DNA from 3 places in the Streptomyces sp. NPDC004266 genome. Region 2 is predicted to be linked to each of the others. Evidence: riboswitches for the same ligand, from Rfam matches in the RefSeq annotation. Region 2 holds a riboswitch; each other region holds the start of a gene.
The links. Region 2 has a riboswitch for thiamine pyrophosphate ahead of ACFYUZ_RS24575 (thiamine ABC transporter substrate binding subunit). Riboswitches for the same ligand answer to the same signal wherever they lie in the genome.
Positions count from the first base shown of each region.

Region 1: another riboswitch for thiamine pyrophosphate. It lies ahead of thiO (glycine oxidase ThiO); the one in region 2 lies ahead of ACFYUZ_RS24575 (thiamine ABC transporter substrate binding subunit).
Region 3: another riboswitch for thiamine pyrophosphate. It lies ahead of thiC (phosphomethylpyrimidine synthase ThiC); the one in region 2 lies ahead of ACFYUZ_RS24575 (thiamine ABC transporter substrate binding subunit).

Region 1 covers NZ_JBIAMM010000001.1:679,232-684,230, reverse strand. Annotated here, with positions in the region: gene metF (methylenetetrahydrofolate reductase [NAD(P)H]) at 1-484, opposite strand, end outside; gene thiE (thiamine phosphate synthase) at 622-1,275, opposite strand; gene ACFYUZ_RS03055 (Rv2175c family DNA-binding protein) at 1,390-1,755, opposite strand; gene ACFYUZ_RS03050 (NAD(P)/FAD-dependent oxidoreductase) at 1,799-2,971, opposite strand; TPP riboswitch at 3,117-3,230, shown strand; gene thiO (glycine oxidase ThiO) at 3,228-4,397, shown strand; gene thiS (sulfur carrier protein ThiS) at 4,394-4,594, shown strand; gene ACFYUZ_RS03035 (thiazole synthase) at 4,600-4,999, shown strand, end outside.
Region 2 covers NZ_JBIAMM010000010.1:270,025-275,023, forward strand. Annotated here, with positions in the region: gene frr (ribosome recycling factor) at 1-7, shown strand, start outside; gene ACFYUZ_RS24565 (phosphatidate cytidylyltransferase) at 7-1,101, shown strand; gene rlmN (23S rRNA (adenine(2503)-C(2))-methyltransferase RlmN) at 1,181-2,287, shown strand; TPP riboswitch at 2,317-2,426, shown strand; gene ACFYUZ_RS24575 (thiamine ABC transporter substrate binding subunit) at 2,503-3,597, shown strand; gene ACFYUZ_RS24580 (ABC transporter permease) at 3,636-4,999, shown strand, end outside.
Region 3 covers NZ_JBIAMM010000002.1:475,725-480,723, reverse strand. Annotated here, with positions in the region: gene ACFYUZ_RS06975 (hypothetical protein) at 1-362, shown strand, start outside; gene ACFYUZ_RS06970 (hypothetical protein) at 414-905, opposite strand; gene thiC (phosphomethylpyrimidine synthase ThiC) at 1,057-2,841, opposite strand; TPP riboswitch at 2,835-2,969, opposite strand; gene ACFYUZ_RS06960 (YibE/F family protein) at 3,041-4,423, shown strand; gene ACFYUZ_RS06955 (SsgA family sporulation/cell division regulator) at 4,481-4,921, opposite strand.

The DNA.
Region 1 (4,999 bases), on a different contig from region 2:
GGAAGGCGGCGACGCCGACGCAGAAGTCTCCCGACTCCTTGATCAGCCGGACGAGCTCGGCGGCGTACTTCACGCCCTCCGGGTGCTCGATCCACTCGCCCAGCGGATCGCCCGGCGGGTCGCCCCGGACGGCGAGCATGTTGCGGATGCCCGCGTCGGCGTACTGGCCGAGGATGTTCCGCAGCTCGGCGACGGAGTGGTCGACGGCCGTCAGGTGGGCGACGGGGGTGAGCGTGGTGTCGGAGGCGATCTTCTGGGTGGCCTTGACGGTGCCGCCGCGGGTGGAGCCGCCGGCGCCGTAGGTCACGGAGACGAAGCTGGGGCCGACCGCCTCGACCCGGCGCATGGCGTTCCAGAGGACCTGCTCGCCCTTCTCGGTGCGGGGCGCGTAGAACTCGAAGGAGTACGACGTGTCACCGGCAGCGAGGATCTCGCGGACCGTGCGTGCACGGTCCGATCGGACGGAAGCGGTACCAAGGGCCATACCGGCAGGTTAGACGCGGTCCAGGGAACCGCGTACACCCCGTCCGAGTGGTGGACACCTTTTCGGACAGCTGTCGGACGGAGGTCGGACGGCCGCCGGACGGGGCCGGGCGCGCCGGGCCCCCGCGGGCGTGCGGCTCAGGCTTCGGCGCGCTCGCGGACGCGCTTGGCGAGGGCGGCCGTCGCGGCGGCCGGGTCGGCGGCCTCGGTGATGGCGCGGACGACGACGATCCGGCGGGCGCCCGCGTCCAGGACCTCGTCGAGGTTGGTCTCGTCGATGCCGCCGATGGCGAACCAGGGCCGGTCCTGGGCCAGCTCCGCCGCGTACCGCACGAGGCCGAGCCCCGGCGCGTACCGTCCGGGCTTGGTGGGGGTGGGCCAGCAGGGGCCGGTGCAGAAGTAGTCCACGCCCGGCTCGGCGGCGGCCGCGGCCACCTCGCTCTCGGCGTGGCAGGAGCGGCCGATCAGCACCTCGTCGCCGAGGATCGCGCGGGCCGCGGGGACGGGCAGGTCGCCCTGGCCGAGGTGGAGGACGTCGGAGCCGATGGCGTGGGCGACGTCGGCCCGGTCGTTCACCGCGAGGAGCCGGCCGTGCCGGCGGGCGGCGTCGGCGAAGACGGCGAGGTGCTCCAGCTCCTCACCGGCCTCCATGCCCTTGTCGCGGAGCTGCACGACGTCCACGCCGGAGGAGAGCACGGCGTCGAGGAAGTCCGGCAGGTCGCCCTGGCGCTTCCGGGCGTCGGTGCACAGGTAGAGCCGGGCGTCGGCGAGTCGCTCGCGAGGCGTGGACATGGGCGGGTTCCCCCCGTTCTCGTGCCGATGCCGCGGCGCCCGGCCCCTGAGGGGCGGGCGCCGCGACACCCGCTGGTGGTGTCTTCGGTGCGTGCGTACGTCGGCGCGGACGCGTCAGACGGCGAGCGCCTGGGCGCGGCGCTTCACCTCCGTGCCGCGGTTCTCGCCGAGCGCCTGCGCGGGCGTGCCCGGCAGGCTCTCGTCCGGAGTGAAGAGCCACTCCAGCATCTCTTCGTCGGTGAAGCCGTCGTCCCGCAGCAGCGTCAGGGTCCCGACCAGACCCTTGACGACCTTGTCGCCCTGGATGAAGGCGGCGGGCACGTACAGCGCGTTGTTCGGTCCGCGGCGCACGGCGATGAGCTGGCCCTCCTTGACCAGCTGCCGCACGCGCGTCACCTCGACATCGAGCATCTCCGCGATCTCGGGCAGGTTGAGCCAGGCGGGGACGAGAGCATCGATCTTTACGTCAATCTCGGTCACAGGACAAGCCTGCCATCCCGGACTGACAGCCGGTAGTCGGGCCCTACCGGGCTGCCGCCTTCAGGGGGACGGACGGGTCCGCCGCGCGCTCGGGGTCGACGGGCACGGCGGCCTCGATCAGCCTGCGGCCCTGGGCCAGGTCGCGCGGGCGGCCGACCGCGAGGAGGGCCACCGGCACGCCGGCCCGCAGCCAGAGCACGGACCAGGCCTCGTCGGCCGGGTCGCCGCGCCACAGCAGCTCGTCGGCGTCCGCGTGGTGTCCCGCGTACTGGACGAAGCGGCCGAACTGCTCGGACCAGAAGTACGGCACCGGGTCGTACGGCGCGTCGGCGGTGCCGGTGATCGCCGCGGCGACCGCGCGGGGCCCCTGGAGCGCGTTGTCCCAGTGGTGGACGAGGAGCCGCTCCCCGTAGCGGGCGGAGGGGAAGGAGGCGCAGTCGCCGACGGCGTACACATCGGGCAGGGAGGTGCGCAGCCGGTCGTCCGCGGTGACGGCGCCGCTCGGGTCGAGGGCGATGCCGGAGCCGGTGAGCCAGCCGGTGGCGGGGCGGGCGCCGATGCCGACGACGACGGCGTCGGCGGGCAGTTCGCGGCCGTCGGCGAGGACGACGCGGCCGGGCTCACCGGCCTCGACGGTGTCCACGCGCGCGTGGGTGAGGAGTTCGGCGCCGCTCGCCCCGTACCACTCGGCCATGGGGGCGGCGACCTCGGCGGGCAGCGCTCCCGCGAGGGGGCGGTCGGCGGCCTCGACGACGGTGACGGCGCAGCCCGCCTCGCGCGCGGCGGTGGCGAACTCGGCGCCGATCCAGCCGGCGCCGACGACCACGACGGAGTGGCGGCGCTCCAGGACGGGCCCGAGGCGCACGGCGTCGTCGAGGGTGCGCAGCAGGTGGACGCCGGGGACGCCGTCGGTGCCGGGCAGGGTGACGGGGTGGGCGCCGGTGGCGACGACCAGGGTGTCGTACGCGACGGGTCCGGCCTCGGTGTCGATCTCGTGGTCGGCGGCGCGCAGTCCGGTGACGTCCAGGCCGAGCCGGAGCTCGATGCCGAGGTCCTCGAAGTCGATCTCGAAGGCGGAGTCCTCGGCCTTGCCGAGGAGGATCGCCTTGGAGAGCGGCGGCCGGTCGTAGGGCTGGTGGGGTTCGGCCCCGATGAGGGTCACGGGGCCGGTGAAGCCCTGCTCGCGCAGGGCGACGGCGGTCTGGACGCCCGCCATTCCGGCGCCGACGATCACGACGTGCTGCTGGGCCTGCTTCTGCTCGCTCACCCGACCACCTTACGCATCTGACGGATCGTCAGGAAAGGAGGGGTGAGGGAGGGGTCTGTGGCCCGCCCGGCGGCGCGGGCTAGTCTGGCGGGCGTAAAGCACTCGCGGGAGCCCGGACGCACCGGGCTGAGAGGGAGGCTGGGACGGCCTCCGACCGTACGAACCTGATCCGGGTCATGCCGGCGAAGGGAGGGGCTGGACGCCCATGCGTTCTTCTCGTGTCCGTGTCTCCGACGTCCTCGTGGTCGGAGGCGGCGTCATCGGCCTGGTCACGGCCTGGCGGGCCGCGCAGCGCGGACTGCGCACCGCCGTCGTCGACCCGGACCCGGGCGGCGGGGCCGCGCGCGTCGCGGCCGGCATGCTCGCCGCCGTCACCGAACTCCACTACGGCGAGGAGACCCTGCTCGGGCTCAACCTCGCCTCCGCCGCGCGCTACCCCGGCTTCGTCGCCGAACTGGAGGAGGCCGCCGGCCACGACGTCGGCTACCGCGCCTGCGGCACCCTCGCCGTCGCCCTCGACGCCGACGACCGGGCCCACATGCGCGAACTGCACGCCCTGCAGACCCGCTGCGGGCTCGTCTCCGAATGGCTCAGCGGCCGTGAGTGCCGCCGGCTCGAATCCATGCTGGCACCCGGCGTCCGGGGCGGACTGCGGGTCGACGGCGACCACCAGGTCGACCCGCGCCGCCTGGCCGCCGCGCTCCTGCGCGCCTGCGAGCGGGCCGGGGTCGTCTTCCACCGGACCCTCGCGGAGCGGCTCACGGTCGTGCGGGACCGGGCGCGCGGCGCCGTGCTCGCCGACGGCGAGGAGCTGACGGCCGACCAGGTCGTCCTCGCCGCGGGCAGCCTCAGCGGGCGGTTCGCGGGCGTGCCCGACGAGGTGCTGCCGCCGGTCCGCCCCGTCAAGGGCCAGGTCCTCCGGCTGCGGGTGCCGCCCGCGTACGCCCCCTTCCTCTCCCGCACCGTCCGCGCCGTCGTCCGCGGCAGCCACGTCTACCTGGTGCCCCGCGAGAACGGCGAGCTCGTCGTCGGCGCCACCAGCGAGGAGCTCGGCTGGGACACCACGGTGACGGCGGGCGGGGTGTACGAGCTGCTGCGCGACGCCCACGAGCTCGTCCCGGGCATCACCGAGCTGCCGCTCACCGAGACGCGGGCCGGACTGCGCCCCGGCTCCCCCGACAACGCGCCGCTGCTCGGCCCCACCGACCTGCCCGGTCTGCACCTGGCCACCGGCCACTACCGCAACGGGGTGCTGCTCACCCCCGTCACCGGCGACGCCATGGCCGAGGCGCTGACCACCGGCGCCCTCCCCGACGAGGCACGCCCCTTCACCCCCCGACGTTTCTCCCCCGCACGACAGGAGCAGCCCGCATGAACGTGTCCGTGAACGGAGAGTCGCGTGAGCTCTCCGGTCCCCTCTCCCTGGACGCCCTCGTGGCGACCCTGACCACGGCCCCCTCGGGCGTCGCGGCGGCGCTCAACGAGACGGTCGTGCCGCGCGGCGAGTGGGCCACGACGCTGCTCGGCGAGGGCGACCGGGTGGAGGTCCTCACCGCGGTGCAGGGAGGCTGACCGGAATGTCCGACGACGTGTTCACCCTCGGCGGTACGGATTTCTCCTCCCGCCTCATCATGGGCACCGGCGGCGCCCCCAGCCTCGACGTCCTGGAACGCTCCCTCTCCGCCAGCGGTACGGAACTCACCACGGTCGCCATGCGGCGCCTGGACCCGACCGTCCAGGGCTCGGTCCTCTCCGTCCTGGAACGCCTCGGCATCCGGGTCCTGCCGAACACGGCGGGCTGCTACACGGCGGGCGAGGCCGTCCTCACCGCCCGCCTGGCCCGGGAGGCGCTCGGCACGAACTGGATCAAGCTGGAGGTCGTCGCCGACGAGCGCACCCTCCTGCCGGACGGCGAGGAGCTCCTGGCCGCGGCCGAGACCCTCGTCGACGACGGCTTCGTCGTCCTCCCCTACACCA
Region 2 (4,999 bases):
GGTCTGATGAACGACTCTTCCTGGGGGGCCCCGGCCGGTTCCGGCCGTGGGGGACCCGACCAGGGGCCCGCCCCGGCGGGTCCCGCATACGATCGGCATCAGGCGGCGCAGACTCGGCCCATGCCCATCGTGCCCGACGTTCCCGCCGGCGGATTCCAGGACGGTCACGACCGGGGGGCCGCTCACCCGAGCGGTCCCCTGTTCCGTGACGAGACGCCGCACGAGCACCCGCAGGAGCCCATGTCCAGCCCCACCCCGCCTCCGCCGCCGGAGCCACGGCAGAAGAAGAGCGCGGGCCGCGACCTGGGCGCGGCCATAGGGGTCGGGGTCGGTCTCGGTGCCGTCATCATCGCGTCGCTGTTCATCTGGAAGCCGGCGTTCGTCGGGGTGATAGCGGTCGCCGTGGTCGTCGGCCTGTGGGAGCTCGTCTCCCGCCTCCAGGAACGCAAGGCGATCAAGGCTCCGCTGGTCCCGCTCGCGGTCGGCGGCGCGGCGATGGTCGTCGCCGGCTACGTCCGGGGCCCCGAGGGCGCCTGGGTGGCGATGGCCCTGACGGCGCTCGCGGTGCTCGTCTGGCGGATGACGGAGCCGCCCGAGGGCTATCTGAAGGACGTCACGGCGGGGGTCTTCGCCGCGTTCTACGTGCCGTTCCTTGCGACCTTCGTGGCGCTGCTGCTGACCGCGGACGACGGGGCGCAGCGGGTGCTGACCTTCCTGATCCTGACCGTGGTCAGCGACACCGGGGCGTACGCGATCGGCTGGCGCTTCGGCAAGCACAAGCTGGCCCCGCGGATCAGCCCCGGCAAGACCCGGGAGGGTCTGGTCGGCGCGGTGACGTTCGCGATGGCGGCGGGCGCGCTGTGCATGGAGTTCATGATCGACGAGGGCGCCTGGTGGCAGGGTCTGATCCTCGGCCTGGCGGTGGCGGCGAGCGCGACGCTCGGCGACCTCGGCGAGTCCATGATCAAGCGCGACCTGGGCATCAAGGACATGGGCACGCTGCTGCCGGGCCACGGCGGCATCATGGACCGGCTGGACTCGCTGCTGCCGACGGCGCCGGTGGTGTGGCTGCTGCTGGCACTGTTCGTCGGAACGGCCTGATCGGCGATTTCACGGGGAAGGGCCCGCCGTCCGGTCGACGGCGGGCCCTTCCCCGTACGTCTGCGACACTGGTACCACCATGCCCAAGCCCGGAGAACTCACTTTCGTCGCCCCCCGCGGAGCCAAGAAGCCGCCGCGGCACCTGGCCGACCTCTCGCCCGCCGAGCGGAAGGAGGCCGTCGCCGCGATCGGCGAGAAGCCCTTCCGCGCCAAGCAGCTGTCCACGCACTACTTCGCGCGGTACGCGCACGACCCCGCCGAGTGGACCGACATCCCGGCCGCCTCGCGGGAGAAGCTGGCCGGGGAGCTGCTGCCCGACCTGATGTCCGTGGTGCGGCACATCTCGTGCGACGACGACACCACCCGCAAGACCCTGTGGCGGCTGCACGACGGCACGCTCGTGGAGTCGGTGCTCATGCGCTACCCGGACCGGGTGACCATGTGCATCTCCTCGCAGGCCGGCTGCGGCATGAACTGCCCGTTCTGCGCGACCGGGCAGGCGGGGCTCGACCGGAACCTGTCGACCGCCGAGATCGTGCACCAGATCGTGGACGGCATGCGGTCCCTGCGGGACGGGGAGGTGCCCGGGGGACCGGCGCGGCTCTCCAACATCGTCTTCATGGGCATGGGCGAGCCGCTCGCCAACTACAAGCGCGTGGTCGGGGCGATCCGCAGGCTGACGGACCCCGAGCCGGACGGCCTCGGGCTCTCGCAGCGCGGCATCACCGTCTCCACCGTCGGCCTCGTGCCCGCGATGCTGCGCTTCGCCGACGAGGGCTTCAAGTGCCGTCTCGCGGTCTCGCTGCACGCCCCGGACGACGAGCTGCGCGACACCCTGGTGCCGGTCAACACCCGCTGGAAGGTCCGCGAGGTCCTCGACGCGGCCTGGGAGTACGCGGAGAAGTCCGGGCGCCGGATCTCCATCGAGTACGCCCTCATCCGGGACATCAACGACCAGGCCTGGCGCGGCGACCTGCTCGGCAGGCTGCTCAAGGGCAAGCGGGTCCACGTCAACCTGATCCCGCTGAACCCGACGCCCGGTTCGAAGTGGACGGCGTCCCGCCCGGAGGACGAGAAGGCCTTCGTCGAGGCGATCGCCCGCCACGGCGTGCCGGTGACCGTGCGGGACACCCGCGGCCAGGAGATCGACGGCGCCTGTGGACAGCTCGCGGCCGCCGAGCGCTGACCTTGTAGTCTGAGCTCGAACACATCTCCATATTCCGACAGGGGAGCGCCACAGCGCTGAGAGTGCGGTAACCGTAGACCGCAGACCCTCTGAACCTCGCCCAGGTCATTCTGGGTAGGAAGTTCGGTCGTAACTCAAGCTGTTGCGCCCTGCCCGCGTCCGCCGGACGTGGGCAGGGCCGCGTCTCTTCCTGGTCACACCCAGGAGGAAAACCAGTGAGCATCAAGAAGGCCGCTGCCGCCGCGATCGTCGCGGCGCTCGGCGTCACCGGCCTGGCCGCGTGCGGCACCGACGACGTGCGGGGCGCGGCCGGCAAGACCGACCAGCCCGCGCCGAAGACGGTGACGCTGGTGAGCCACGACTCCTTCAACGCCTCCAAGGAGGTGCTGGCGGACTTCACCCGGCAGACCGGCTTCACCGTCAAGGTGCTGAAGAGCGGCGACGCGGGCGAGGCCGTCAACAAGGAGATCCTGACCAAGGGCTCCCCGCAGGGCGACGTCTTCTTCGGCGTCGACAACACGCTGCTGTCCCGCGCCCTCGACAACGGGATCTTCGTCCCGTACGAGGCGAAGGGCCTGGACCGGGTCCCGGCCGCGTACCGGCTCGACAAGGAGCACCGGGTCACCCCGATCGACTCCGGCGACATCTGCGTCAACTACGACAAGAAGTACTTCGCGGACAAGAAGCTGGCGCCGCCGGTCACCTTCGACGACCTCGCGAAGCCGGCGTACAAGGACCTGCTGGTGGTGGAGAACCCCGAGCGGTCCTCCCCGGGCCTGGGCTTCCTCCTCGGCACGGCCGCGAAGTACGGCGACGAGGGCTGGCAGGACTACTGGAAGAAGCTCAAGGCCAACGGCGTGAAGACCGTCGACAGCTGGGAGCTCGCCTACAACCAGGAGTTCTCCGGCTCGGCCGGCGGCAAGCAGGCCAAGGGCGACCGGCCGCTGGTCGTGTCGTACGCCTCCAGCCCCCCGGTCGAGGTGCTGTACGGCGAGCCGCAGCCGAAGGTGGCGCCCACCGGCGTCTCCACCGGCACCTGCTTCCGGCAGACCGAGTTCGCCGGCCTGCTGAACGGCGCGAAGAACCCCGAGGGCGGCAAGGCGCTGATCGACTTCCTGATCTCCAAGAAGTTCCAGGAGGACATGCCGCTCCAGATGTTCGTCAACCCGGTGGCGAAGGACGCGGCCCTGCCGGAGCTGTTCACCAAGCACGGCGTGGTGATCGAGAAGCCGGAGACCATGGCGCCCGAGAAGATCGCCGAGAAGCGTGACCCGTGGATCCAGCAGTGGTCGTCGCTCGTCCTGAAGTGACCCGCGACCTCCGGGGGAGCGCGACGAGGCTGGGGCTGATGGCCCTGCCCGTCGCGTTCTTCGGGGTCTTCTTCGCCTGGCCCGTCGTGTCCATCGTGGACCGGGGACTCCGCCCCGACGGCGCCTGGCGGTTCGGCCGGATCGGCGAGACGCTGAGCCGGCCGGACATCCTCGACGTGCTCGGCTTCACCGTCTGGCAGGCGCTCGCCTCCACCGGGCTCACCCTCCTGGTGGCGCTGCCCGGGGCGTACGTCTTCGCCCGCTTCGACTTCCCCGGCAAGAGCGTGCTGCGGGCCGTCGTCACGGTGCCGTTCGTGCTGCCGACCGTCCTCGTCGGCACGGCGTTCCTGGCGCTCGTCGGCCGGGGCGGGCTCACCGACGAGCTGTGGGGGCTGCGGCTCGACACCAGCGTGTGGGCGATCCTCCTCGCGCACGTCTTCTTCAACTACGCGGTCGTCGTCCGGACCGTCGGCGGCCTCTGGTCGCAGCTCGACCCGCGCCAGGAGGAGGCCGCCCGGGTCCTCGGCGCCTCCCGCTGGACGGCCTGGCGGACGGTGACGCTGCCCGCGCTCGTGCCGGCGGTGGCGGCGGCCGCCCTGATGGTCTTCCTCTTCACCTTCACCTCCTTCGGCGTCGTGCAGATCCTCGGCGGGGACGCGTACTCCACGCTGGAGGCCGAGATCTACCGGCAGACCGCCCGGCTGCTCGACCTGCCGACGGCGGCCGTGCTCACGCTCGTCCAGTTCGCGGCGGTCGGCGCGATCCTGGGCGTCCACGCCTGGACGGTGCGGCGGCGGGAGACCGCCCTGCGGCTCGTGGCGCCGGAGCGGACCGCGCGCCGGCCGCGCGGCGCCGGGCAGTGGGCGCTGCTCGGCGGCGTCCTCCTCTCGGTGGCGCTGCTGATCCTCCTGCCGCTGGGCGTCCTCGTGGAGCGCTCCTTCGCCGGACCGCACGGGTACGGGCTCGGCTACTACCGGGCGCTCGGCTCGCTCGACGAGTCCGGGACCTTCCTCGTCCCGCCGCTGGAGGCGATCGGGAACTCGCTGCGGTACGCGGTGGCCGCCACCGCCATCGCGGTGCTGATCGGCGGGCTCGCGGCGGCGGCCCTCACCCGGCGGGCCGGGCGCCTCACCCGGGGCTTCGACGCGCTGCTGATGCTGCCGCTCGGGGTCTCCGCCGTCACCGTCGGCTTCGGCTTCCTCATCACCCTCGACGAGCCGCCGCTCGACCTGCGGGCCGTCTGGATCCTCGTACCGCTCGCCCAGGCCCTGGTCGGCGTCCCCTTCGTCGTACGGACGATGCTGCCGGTCCTGCGCGCCGTGGACGAGCGGCTGCGGGAGGCGGCGGCCGTGCTCGGCGCCTCGCCGTGGCGGGCCTGGCGGGAGGTGGACCTGCCGCTGGT
Region 3 (4,999 bases), on a different contig from region 2:
CCGTCCTCGCGGGCACCGCCGCCGCGATATTCCTGCTGGTCGGCGGGGTCCTGCACGCCCTCGCGCCCACCCTGGCGTTCGGCGAGACCCTGCTGACGGCAGGCCTCGTCTTCGCCGCCCTCGCCGCCGCCGGCCTGCTCTCCGCGGGCGTCGGCCTCCTCGTGACCGCCCTGCGCAACCGGCCGGCCGCGGCGGACGGGGCCGCCGCGGCCGACGACGAACTCTCCCTCGCCAGGGAGGCCTGGCGCCGCGCCCTCCTGGAGCGCGGCATCCTCCCCTTCCTCCGCGACGCCCTCGCCGCCGCGGCGCCCCCGGATCCGGCGGCGCCGGACCCGGCGGCGCCGGACCCGGCGGCGCCCTGAGGAACGGCGGGCCGGGGGCCGCCCGATCAGCCGTTCCTCACTGCCGGGCCGTCAGCACCACGCCGAGCCATCGTGGCTCGCAGTCACATCCAGGCCGTACTCCATGGCATTCGCCCGAGGCTCCCCCTCCATGTCGTAGGAGCTCGGGAACCACACCGACAGATAAGCGGTGACGGTTCCGTACGGCTTGGAGAAACACAGGCCGTCATCGCGCCTGTCATGGTCCGGCTGCCATCCGCCCTTCGCCGCCATGGCACGGTAGAAGGCGAGCAAATCCTCACGGGCACCCATGTGCTCATAGTGCTGACCGGCGGCGGCGAAGCCGTCGTCCTCGTCACAATCCGAGTAGCGCTCGCCCGACTTCCGTGCATCCGGCGGGCGGACATCGAGGATGGCGAACGTCGCCAGCTCGTCTGCCAGCTCCTCGTCCCTGAAGGTGCAGCCGTAGAGCCCCCCGGAGACGGCCCAGACACCAGTCACGCCACAACCCGCCAGGACGGTGAGACCCAGCAGCCCAGACACGATCGCCTTCCGAACCTTCATGACGCGGAGCCTAGCGATCACCTCCAGGTACGCGGCATCAGGCAGAGCGACCAGCGGGCCGGCGGGCGACAGGGCCCGGACCGGTGACGACGCGCTGCTCTGGGAGGCCCCTTCCCCTCCCGGAGCGGCGCGCTCGTCGGTCTGCCCGGTGTCAGTCCGCCAGCGGCAGGTAGACCCGGTTGCCCGAAGCCGCGAACTCCTTCGACTTCTCCGCCATGCCGGCCTCGATCTCCTGCTGCGTACCGCCGTGCTCACGCCGGATGTCCTGGGAGATCTTCATCGAGCAGAACTTCGGGCCGCACATCGAGCAGAAGTGCGCGGTCTTCGCGGGCTCCGCCGGCAGCGTCTCGTCGTGGAACTCGCGCGCGGTGTCCGGGTCGAGCGCCAGGTTGAACTGGTCCTCCCAGCGGAACTCGAACCGCGCGTCCGAGAGCGCGTCGTCCCACTCCTGCGCGCCCGGGTGACCCTTGGCCAGGTCCGCCGCGTGCGCCGCGATCTTGTACGTGATGACGCCGGTCTTCACGTCGTCGCGGTTCGGCAGGCCCAGGTGCTCCTTGGGCGTGACGTAGCAGAGCATCGCCGTGCCCCACCAGGCGATCATCGCGGCACCGATGCCGGAGGTGATGTGGTCGTACGCGGGCGCGACGTCGGTGGTCAGCGGGCCGAGCGTGTAGAACGGCGCCTCCTCGCAGATCTCCTGCTGGAGGTCGATGTTCTCCTTGATCTTGTGCATCGGGACGTGCCCGGGGCCCTCGATCATCGTCTGCACGTTGTGCCGCTTGGCGATCGTGTTGAGCTCGCCGAGGGTCTTCAGCTCGGCGAACTGCGCCTCGTCGTTGGCGTCCGCGATCGAGCCGGGGCGCAGGCCGTCGCCGAGCGAGTACGTGACGTCGTACGCCGCCAGGATCTCGCAGAGCTCCTCGAAGTTCGTGTAGAGGAAGTTCTCCTTGTGGTGCGCGAGGCACCAGGCGGCCATGATCGAGCCGCCGCGCGAGACGATGCCGGTCTTGCGGCGCGCGGTGAGCGGCACGTACGGCAGGAGCACGCCGGCGTGCACCGTCATGTAGTCGACGCCCTGCTCGGCCTGCTCGATGACCGTGTCCTTGTAGATCTCCCAGGTCAGCTCCTCGGCCCTGCCGTCGACCTTCTCCAGGGCCTGGTAGAGCGGCACGGTGCCGATCGGCACGGGGGAGTTGCGCAGCACCCACTCGCGGGTGGTGTGGATGTTGCGGCCGGTGGACAGGTCCATGACCGTGTCGGCGCCCCACTTGGTCGCCCAGGTCATCTTCTCCACCTCCTCCTCGATGGAGGAGGTGACGGCGGAGTTGCCGATGTTGGCGTTGACCTTCACCAGGAACCGCTTGCCGATGATCATCGGCTCGATCTCCGGGTGGTTCACGTTCGCCGGCAGCACGGCGCGGCCCGCGGCGATCTCCTCCCGCACGACCTCGGGGGAGACGTTCTCGCGGATCGCGACGTACTCCATCTCCGGGGTGATCTCGCCCCGGCGGGCGTACGCGAGCTGGGTCACCGCCTGGCCGTCGCGGCCGCGGCGCGGCAGGCGGGGGCGGCCGGGGAAGACGGCGTCGAGGTTCTTCAGCCCACCGCCGCGCGGGGAGGTGTGCTTGATGCCGTCGTCCTCGGGGCGGACCGGGCGGCCCGCGTACTCCTCGGTGTCGCCGCGCGCGATGATCCAGTTCTCGCGCAGCGGCGGAAGGCCCCGCCGGACATCGGTGTCGATGGCGGGGTCGGTGTACGGACCGGACGTGTCGTACAGCGTGACGTCCTTGCCGTTGGTGAGGTGCACCTGGCGGACGGGCACCCGGAGGTCGGGGCGCGATCCCTGGACGTACCCCTTGTGCCAGCCCGGCGTGCGCTCCTGCCCGTCGGCCTGGTTCTGGTCGGAGGCAGGCGTGCGTGCATCCTGAATGGTCATGAGACCGATCTCCCTACGCCGGCATTACCCGGTAACAGGTTCGGCGGTCGGCGCAGCCTCTTCCCGTACGCGCGTACGGTGATCAGCGCCCTCTCAGCCCGGTGCTCCGAGCTCCCGCGTGTGCAAAGGTGCCACCACGCTAGCGCCCTCCCTGGCGTGCTGAACAGTGGGCCCCCGTCGTTCTTGCGATGATCGGCCGGTGACTTCCCCCCAGCAGCCCCTCGAGCCACACCACGACGCCCACGACCCCGGACACGGACACGGAGCCGGATCCGGACACGGTCACGGATCCGGAGGAGGGCACGGACACAGCCACAGCCATGGACCCGCCGCCCCGGTCTCGCGGCATCTGCGCAAGGTCATCGCCGCGATCCTGATCCCCTTCGCCACCGCCGTCCTCGTCGGACTCGCGGTCCTGTGGCCGGGCGGCACCCCGGCGCACGAGCGCACCGGCGTGGGCTTCGACCGGCAGACCCAGCAGGGCCAGGTCGTCTCCGTCGAGCACGTCGACTGCAAGACCGTGAACGCCGCTCAGGTCCCGCCGACCGGCGACACCTCCACGCCGGAGGGGCGCGAGGCCGTCGACGCCCGGCAGGGGCAGTGCGAGAAGGCGACGGTCGAGGTCACCAGCGGTCCGGACAAGGGACGCAGGTTCGTCGAGATCGTGCAGCCGGACGCGCCGCGCCAACTGCACGAGGGGCAGGGCGTGGTGGTGGCGTACGCCCCCGACGCCCCGCACGACCTGCAGTACTCGGTGACCGACGTGAACCGCAAGGTGCCGCTGGCGCTGCTCGCCGGCATCTTCGCCGTCGCGGTCGTGGTGGTCGGCCGGATGAGGGGAGTGATGGCGCTCGTCGCACTCGCCGTGAGCTTCCTCATCCTCACCTACTTCATCCTGCCGGCGATCCTGGAGGGGTCGAACCCGCTGGTCGTCGCGGTGGTCGGATCGAGCGCGATCATGCTGATCGCGCTCTACATGTGCCACGGGCTCTCGGCCCGCACCTCGGTCGCCGTGCTCGGCACGCTGATCTCGCTGCTGCTGATCGGTCTGCTCGGCTCGCTCTTCATCGGCTGGACGGCGCTCAGCGGCAACACCGACGACTACACCGGCCTGATCCACGGTCTGTACCCGGAGATCGACATGTCCGGCCTGCTGCTCGCCGGGATCATCATCGGTTCGCTCGGCGTGCTCGACGACGTGACGGTCACTCAGACGTCGGCGGTCTGGGAGCTGCACCAGGCAGATCCGGGCATGGGGCCGCGCGGCCTGTACCGGGCAGGGATCCGGATCGGCCGCGACCACATCGCCTCGGTCGTGAACACGCTGGTGCTGGCGTACGCGGGTGCCGCCCTGCCGCTGCTGCTGCTCTTCTCCATCGCCCAGAGCAGCATGGGCACGGTGGCCAACAGCGAACTGGTCGCCGAGGAGATCGTCCGGACCCTGGTCGGCTCGATCGGTCTGGTGGCGTCCGTTCCGGTCACCACGGCGCTCGCGGCCCTGGTGGTCTCCGCCGACCGTCCGGCGTCCGGGGGCGGGAAGCCGGCGGTGGTACGGGGAGGTCGGCGCCGCCGCGCCAAGTGAACCGCCGTCCTGGGGGATCGGGCCGGATCAGGCGGGGTCGGCTCGCGCGGGGCCGGCTCAGGCGGGGCCGGCGTTCTCTTCGGCCAGGATCCGGCCCAGTGCGGCCTCCAGGTGGTCCTCGAAGTCGCCGAGGGTCCGTTCCTGGCCGAGCGGAACCAGCTTGTCCGTTCGGTCGAGGAAGGCGACCAGCGGCGGCGCGCTGGCACGGAACAGCGCGCGATCGCCGCCCACCTGGAGTCGGATGGAGACGTCCGAGAGCCGCTCGGGCTCCGTCGGGGCGATGTGCACGTCGCCGTCCCCGCTCGGCCGGTTGATCCCGTCGAGCAGCAGTTCCCTCCCGAACGCCCAGGTCACAGGGGCGTCTCCGGGAAGGTGGAAGGTCATCCGCACCGCGTAGGGATCCCGGGTCTCATACCGGAGTTCGACCGGGATCTTGAAGGAGAGCTCCTCGGAGACGAGGAAGCTCATCAGGACCTCGGCCTGAACCGACTCTCGCATCGTGTACCCCGCAGTAGATGAAGCAGTTGTGTGAACACAGGGGCTGAAAGCTGTGACCTAAACGGCCAGGAATGATCC